2 regions of the Liquorilactobacillus satsumensis genome follow, and region 2 is predicted to be linked to the other one. Evidence: a T-box and tRNA genes for the amino acid it is inferred to sense, from the RefSeq annotation. Region 2 holds a T-box; the other holds one or more tRNA genes.
The links. A T-box is a leader RNA that pairs with one kind of tRNA and senses whether it is charged. The one in region 2 lies ahead of leuS (leucine--tRNA ligase), so its partner is inferred to be a tRNA-Leu.
Positions count from the first base shown of each region.

Region 1: it has a tRNA-Leu gene. The T-box ahead of leuS (leucine--tRNA ligase) is inferred to sense a tRNA for this amino acid. The anticodon was not compared.

Region 1 covers NZ_OZ061606.1:715,048-718,473, reverse strand. The annotation lists gene nadE (ammonia-dependent NAD(+) synthetase) at 1-670, shown strand, start outside; gene AB3Y88_RS03380 (SprT family protein) at 872-1,342, shown strand; tRNA gene AB3Y88_RS03375 (tRNA-Leu) at 1,368-1,453, shown strand; gene AB3Y88_RS03370 (beta-ketoacyl-ACP synthase III) at 1,544-2,539, shown strand; gene AB3Y88_RS03365 (LCP family protein) at 2,866-3,426, opposite strand, start outside.
Region 2 covers NZ_OZ061606.1:2,156,428-2,159,853, reverse strand. The annotation lists gene leuS (leucine--tRNA ligase) at 1-2,149, opposite strand, end outside; T-box leader at 2,217-2,427, opposite strand; gene metK (methionine adenosyltransferase) at 2,486-3,426, opposite strand, start outside.

The DNA of each region.
Region 1 (3,426 bases), 1.4 Mb from region 2:
TTCAACCTTAGCTGGGAAGCTTTGTGAAAAGGCAGTGGAAGAATTGCGTCAAGAAACCGGAAAGCAAGATTATGAATTTATTGCTGTCCGTCTTCCATATGGCAATCAAGCGGATGAACAGGATGCAATGGACGCAATTGCATTTATGCAAGCCGATAAGACTGTAAGAGTAAATATCAAACCTGCAACGGACGCAACAGTTGCAAGTATTGAAGAAAATGGTGTGCTTGTTAGTGATTTTAATAAGGGAAACATTAAGGCTCGTCAACGAATGATTGCACAGTACGGTGTTGCAGCGGCCAGCCATGGAGCAGTTGTGGGCACAGATCACGCTGCTGAGGCGGTCACTGGTTTTTACACGAAGTATGGTGATGGAGGAGCCGATGTGACTCCTTTATGGCGTCTAGATAAGCGGCAGGGTAGAAAAATGCTGGAATTGCTGGATGCGCCTAAACATTTGTATGAGAAGGAACCAACTGCTGACTTGGAAGATGGTCGTCCGGCTTTACCAGATGAAGTTGCGTTAGGTGTAACTTATGCTGATATTGATAACTACTTAGAAGGGCGCCCAGTCCCTGAAGATGCGGCGAAGAAAATAGAGACTTGGTATTTTAAAACGCAGCACAAACGTCATTTGCCAATTACGGTTTATGACGAGTTTTGGAAATAGCAGTTTTTGTTTAAAGTCACAGATTTTTAAGCCCAGAGCTTCTGAACCTTGCATTAGCTGGTAAAACCCGCTAGCATATTCAGGAGTGGAGGGCTTTTTTAGACGAACAGTTTTACTTCTGAAACAGGTTACCTTCCTTGTCAGATGTTGTTTTTTTTAATATTGAAAGCGAGCGCAATTAAATGAAAAGGAGGCTATCATATGAAGGATGACCAACTGCAGACGCTTGTAACTCAGATTTCGCGGCATTTTTTTCAACTGGAGTTTAAACATAAAGCAACCTTTAATAAGCGGTTGCGAACTACTGGAGGAAGATATCTCCTAGAACAGCATGATATTGAAATCAATCCTAGAATGGCTGTTTTGGGAAACGGTGTTTTGATTGGAATTATCAAGCACGAACTTTGCCATTATCATCTACATTTGCAACATCTAGGTTATCGGCATCGAGACCATGCGTTTAAGGAACTGTTGTTGCAAGTTGGTGGGTTGAGATATGCGCCCAGAACAGCTGCACCAGTTTGGAAGTATAAATATCGTTGTCGTAATTGTGGTCAGTTGTATTTTAGACAAAGAAAGATTAATAGACGGCGGTATGTTTGCGGAAATTGTCATGGTGTTTTAGAAATTTGTGCAAAAAGAAATGTAAAAAAGCTTGCCTCTGATGCTTAGATTTGATATAATTATTTTTGTTGTTGCGGGTATGGCGGAATTGGCAGACGCGTCAGACTAAGGATCTGGTGGGCGTTATAGCCCGTGATGGTTCGAATCCATTTACCCGCATTTTAAAAGAGGGACCCAGGAAGACTTGGGTCCCTTTTGCTACACCTTAGTATTAAAATTTGAGTGCCTGAAAGGAAGATGCAGAAAAAGATGGTTAAAGCTGTTAAAATTGCTGCAACTGCTCATTATGTGCCACAGCGAATCGTTACAAATGATGAACTCAGTAAGATTATGGAGACATCAGATACGTGGATTCAACAGCATACGGGCATTAAGACACGACATTATGCACTTGATGAAAATACTTCTGATTTGTGTGCTAAAACGGCGGTTAAGTTGTTAAAAGAAGCTCAACTTCCTGCAACGGCAATTGACCTGATTATCGTTGCGACAATTACACCGGATGCATTAACACCTGCAACGGCAATTTTAGTACAGCAAAAGATTGGAGCTGATGCTGCAGTTGCTTTTGATGTGAATGCAGCTTGCGCCGGTTTCGTGTTTGCACTCAATACTGCAGAAAAATTTATGCGCCAAGGAATATATAAGAATGCACTTGTGATTGCTGGAGAAGTTAATTCAAAAATGATGGATTTCCAAGATAGAACTTCCACCGTATTTTTCGGTGATGGGGCAGGCGGGGTGTTGCTAAGCGCAGTGGATGACCCTGCACAAGAAGCTTTTGTGGCACAGGAATTGGCAACTAAGCCTGCACCTGAAGTAATTCATAGTGGCCGAATTCCGCATGTAACACAAGTTTCAGCGCAAAATTATCCTAGCTTGGATGCTTTCTATCAAGATGGACATGCTGTCTTTGATTTTGTGATTACAGAGGTTCCACGCTACATTCAGCATTTTTTGCATATTAATAACGTCAGCCTTGAAGAGTTAGGGTTGGTCGTTACACATCAAGCAAATTTGAGGCTGATCGAGGGAATTGCACACAAACTTGCTTTACCCCTGCATCTTTTTGCTCAGAATGTTGTTTATTATGGAAACACTTCTTCTGCCGGGATTCCCATCGGTTTGGATCTTGCGCTTAAGGATGGCCGCGGACACAAAGGCTTAAGTCTGCTCTCAGGTTTTGGTGCAGGTTTAAGTTACGGGAGCATCTTATTGGATTTGTCCCATGTTGGCAATCATTAAAGAAGCCACCAGAATGGATGCAACGCATGTTTTTCAGCATTAATCTGAGAAATTATAAATTAAATGAAATTTTAATTTTTGAAATATGTTTAGCTGCAATAAAAAGGAGAGTGTGACATAAGTCGAAAAATTTGAGTGCTAACTCGAAATTACGAACATAGCGAGTACTTTGCGATGAGTAATTTGAAGTTAGACGGAGAATTTTGACTTATGGAACACGTTTATCCAGAATAAAAGAGGGGCTGTGACAAAAGTTAACTTTTGTCACAGTCCCTCTTTTTTAATACTTCTCAAGCAAAAGCGAATGTTAGTGTTGTTATTAAATTTTAGTAGCCGTTATTTGAATATCCGCCACCACCGGGTGAATAGGTGGAGCCACTAGTACCAGTACCATTGGTTCCAGTTCCATAATTTGAAGTAGAGCCATTCGAATAGGTACCATAACTGCTTCCAGTTGTAGTGCTTGAGTTCGTGGTAGTAGAAGATCCGCCGATTTGACCCACAAAAGTTTCTGTGGAAGCGCTGAGCCCCAATTCTTTACGAATGCGATCAGAAACCTTTTTCTTTTCCGTAGCCGACGCCACTTGGTAGGAGAGACCATCGATTGTTGCATCTTCCCCTTTAAGGACATACGATTTAATGGAGCCCGCTGCGGCTTTATAATTTGTTTCAATTGTGATCATGTCATCATATGTTAAATCGGTTTGCATATTACTTTGAACAGTGTTCAGAATCTTTTGGTAATTTGAAAGGGAAGTAACCGACAATAATTTATTAACAATGGCTTCAATCACTTGTTTTTGCCGTTTTTGCCGACCATAGTCACCTTCTGGGTCAGTATAGCGCATGCGTGAATAGGCAAGGGCTTCTTTACCGTTTAACTTCAC
Region 2 (3,426 bases):
AAAGCTCCTCTGCAAGATGTGGAACTAGTGGTGAGAGCATTTTTACAAAGCCTTCAATATACTCTAAAGGCAATGAGTCTACTTTATAGGCTTCATTTACAAAAACCATCAATTGTGAAATAGCAGTATTAAAATGCAAAACTGCGAAATCTTCACTAACCTTTTTGACAGTCTGATTGTAGACACGTGTCAACTGACCGTCATTGATGGTGGTAATCCGATCACGTAATTCGTCATCTTCGTCAACGATTAAGCGCCATACACGATGAATAAACTTGTTTGCTCCATTTAGTCCATCTTCGCTCCAAGCAATTGATGCATCCAAAGGTCCCATAAACATCTCATACAGTCTTAATGTGTCTGCACCATACTGCTTAACAATGTCATCTGGATTAACAACATTGCCTTTTGATTTCGACATTTTTTCATGATTGTCGCCCAAAATCATTCCTTGATTGACCAATTTTTGGAAGGGTTCTTTCGTTGGAACAACACCAAGATCATAAAGAAATTTATGCCAGAAACGTGCATACAAAAGGTGCAACACTGCATGTTCTGCTCCGCCCACATACAAATCAACCGGCATCCAAGCTTTTAACTTATCCAAAGCAGCCAGCTTACCCTGATTATGCGGATCTACATAGCGCAAGAAATACCAGGAACTGCCTGCCCACTGTGGCATTGTGTTAGTCTCACGTTTGCCCTTTCTACCATTTTGATCAACCACATTAACCCAATCATCTAAGTTGGCTAACGGACTTTCACCGGTCCCGGATGGTTTGATATCTGTTGCTTTAGGCAAACGTAACGGCAACTGATCTTCAGGGACAAGTGTGGTTTCACCATCTTCCCAATGAATTACTGGAATTGGTTCACCCCAGTACCGCTGACGCGAAAACAACCAATCACGCAAGCGATAATTAACCTTTTCTTCTCCGGCTTGTCGCTCTTTGAGCCAGTCAATGATTCGTGCAATTGCATCTTCTTTATTCAAACCATCCAAAAAACCAGAATTGATATGCACACCATCACCTGTATAAGCAGCTTTTTGAATGTCTCCGCCTTCAATAACTGGAATAATTTTCAGCCCAAATTTCTTAGCAAAATCATAATCACGTTCATCATGCGCAGGGACAACCATGACTGCCCCCGTCCCATATGTTGCCAGCACATAATCAGCAATCCAAACTGGAACTTTTTCGCCATTTACAGGATTGATAACGTAACTTCCGGTAAAGACTCCTGTTTTATCTTTGGCTAAGTCAGTCCGTTCCAAATCTGATTTGTGTGACACTTTTTTAACATAAGCTTCAACGGCCTCTTTTTCCTCAGGGGTCGTCAACTCTTTAACAATCTCAAGTTCAGGAGCTAACACAAACGCAGTTGCCCCAAAAATAGTGTCGGGTCTAGTAGAAAAGACTTCAATCTCACGCTTTTCATTGCCTGCCACTTTAAATCTGATGCTGGCTCCAACTGAGCGTCCGATCCAGTTACGCTGTTGCTCTTTAATGTTTTCAGGCCAGTCAATATCATCAAGATCCTTCAACAAGCGATCAGCATATGCAGTAATTCGTAAAACCCATTGTCTCATAGGCTTTCGAATCACTGGGAACCCTCCCCGTTCAGTTTTCCCATCAATTACCTCTTCGTTAGCCACGACCGTTCCAAGGTCAGGGCTCCAATTCACTGGAACCTCGGCTTCGTACGCCAATCCTTTTTCATAAAGCTTTTCAAAAATCCACTGTGTCCATTTATAATAAGAAGGATCTGTAGTATTGATTTCACGATCCCAATCATATGACAACCCCAAAGATTTAATTTGGCGTCTGAAATTATTAATGTTTTGCTTGGTGAATTCTCGCGGAGAATGCCCTGTATTTAGTGCATATTGTTCAGCTGGCAAGCCAAAAGCATCCCACCCCATTGGATGCAGCACATTGAAGCCCTGCATTCTTTTCATACGTGCAATAATATCAGTCGCCGTATATCCTTCAGGGTGTCCAACATGGAGTCCTTGCCCTGATGGATAAGGAAACATATCCAGCGCATAATAATTAGACTTTTTTGGATCTTCTGTTGTTTTGAAAGTCTTATGCGTTTCCCAATAATGCTGCCACTTTTTTTCAATACTACTATGATCGTATCCCATCTTTTACCTTCAGTCTCCTCTCAAAATAAAAAAAGTCCTATATCGAGCCTGTTTTTTAAAAAGCTCCATATAGGACGAAAATACTCGCGGTACCACCTATTTTCCGGTACAAAAATACCGGCTCTCGATCTTGCTAACGGAAGGTTCCGTTCCTGTCTACTTAACGTTCAACAAAAAAACTCCGAGGTGAGTTCAAAAAAATAGCTACATGCGTTAACACCAACCACGCACTCTCTTGAGTAGTAATTTTCTTTACTTTTCCTCATCAACATTACATTATTATTGAAGATATACTAGCAAAAAAGGGTAAAAAAAGCAAGTCGCTAAAGACTTTTCTTATCCTAATTCAGCCTTTAATGCTGCAATTTTATCAGTTTTCTCCCATGGGAGATCTAAGTCTGTTCTTCCAAAATGCCCATAAGCTGCAGTTTGCTTATAGATTGGACGTTTTAAATCAAGCATCCGGATAATTCCAGCAGGGCGCAAGTCAAAAACTTTACGGATTGCCTTTACTAAGGCCTCATCGTTGACTGTTGAAGTCCCAAATGTGTTGACTGAAACAGAAACAGGTTGCGCAACCCCGATCGCATAAGCTAACTCGACTTCAATTTTTGAAGCGATCTTTGCAGCAACAATATTTTTGGCAATATAACGTGCAGCATAACTGGCAGAACGATCAACTTTAGTAGCATCCTTACCTGAAAATGCGCCACCACCATGATGAGCGTAACCACCGTATGTATCAACGATAATTTTGCGTCCCGTTAGTCCAGCATCTCCTTGAGGTCCGCCTATTACAAACCTTCCAGTTGGATTTACAAAATATTTTGTTTTATCATCCAAAAGCTGTGCGGGTATCACTGCTTTAATGACTTTTGCAATAACGTCTTGCCGAATTGTTTCAAGACTTGTGCCTTCATCGTGCTGCGTAGAAACAACTACGGTATCGATTCGAGCTGGTTTATCTTGCTCATCATACTCTACCGTAACTTGTGCTTTTGCGTCAGGTCCGAGATAGCTCAGAGTTTGATTCTTGCGCAATTCCGCAATTTTTCGCATCAATCTATGACTTAAAGCAATCGGTAGCGGCATCAGTTCAGGAGTTTCGTCAATCGCATAACCAAACATCATTCCCTGATCTCCAGCACCAATTTGATCTAATGCATCACCTTCACCTTGGCGCGTCTCTAGTGACTGATCAACGCCTTGGGCAATATCTGGTGATTGACCGTCAATTGCAGTTAATACAGCGCAATTATCACCATCAAAACCGTATT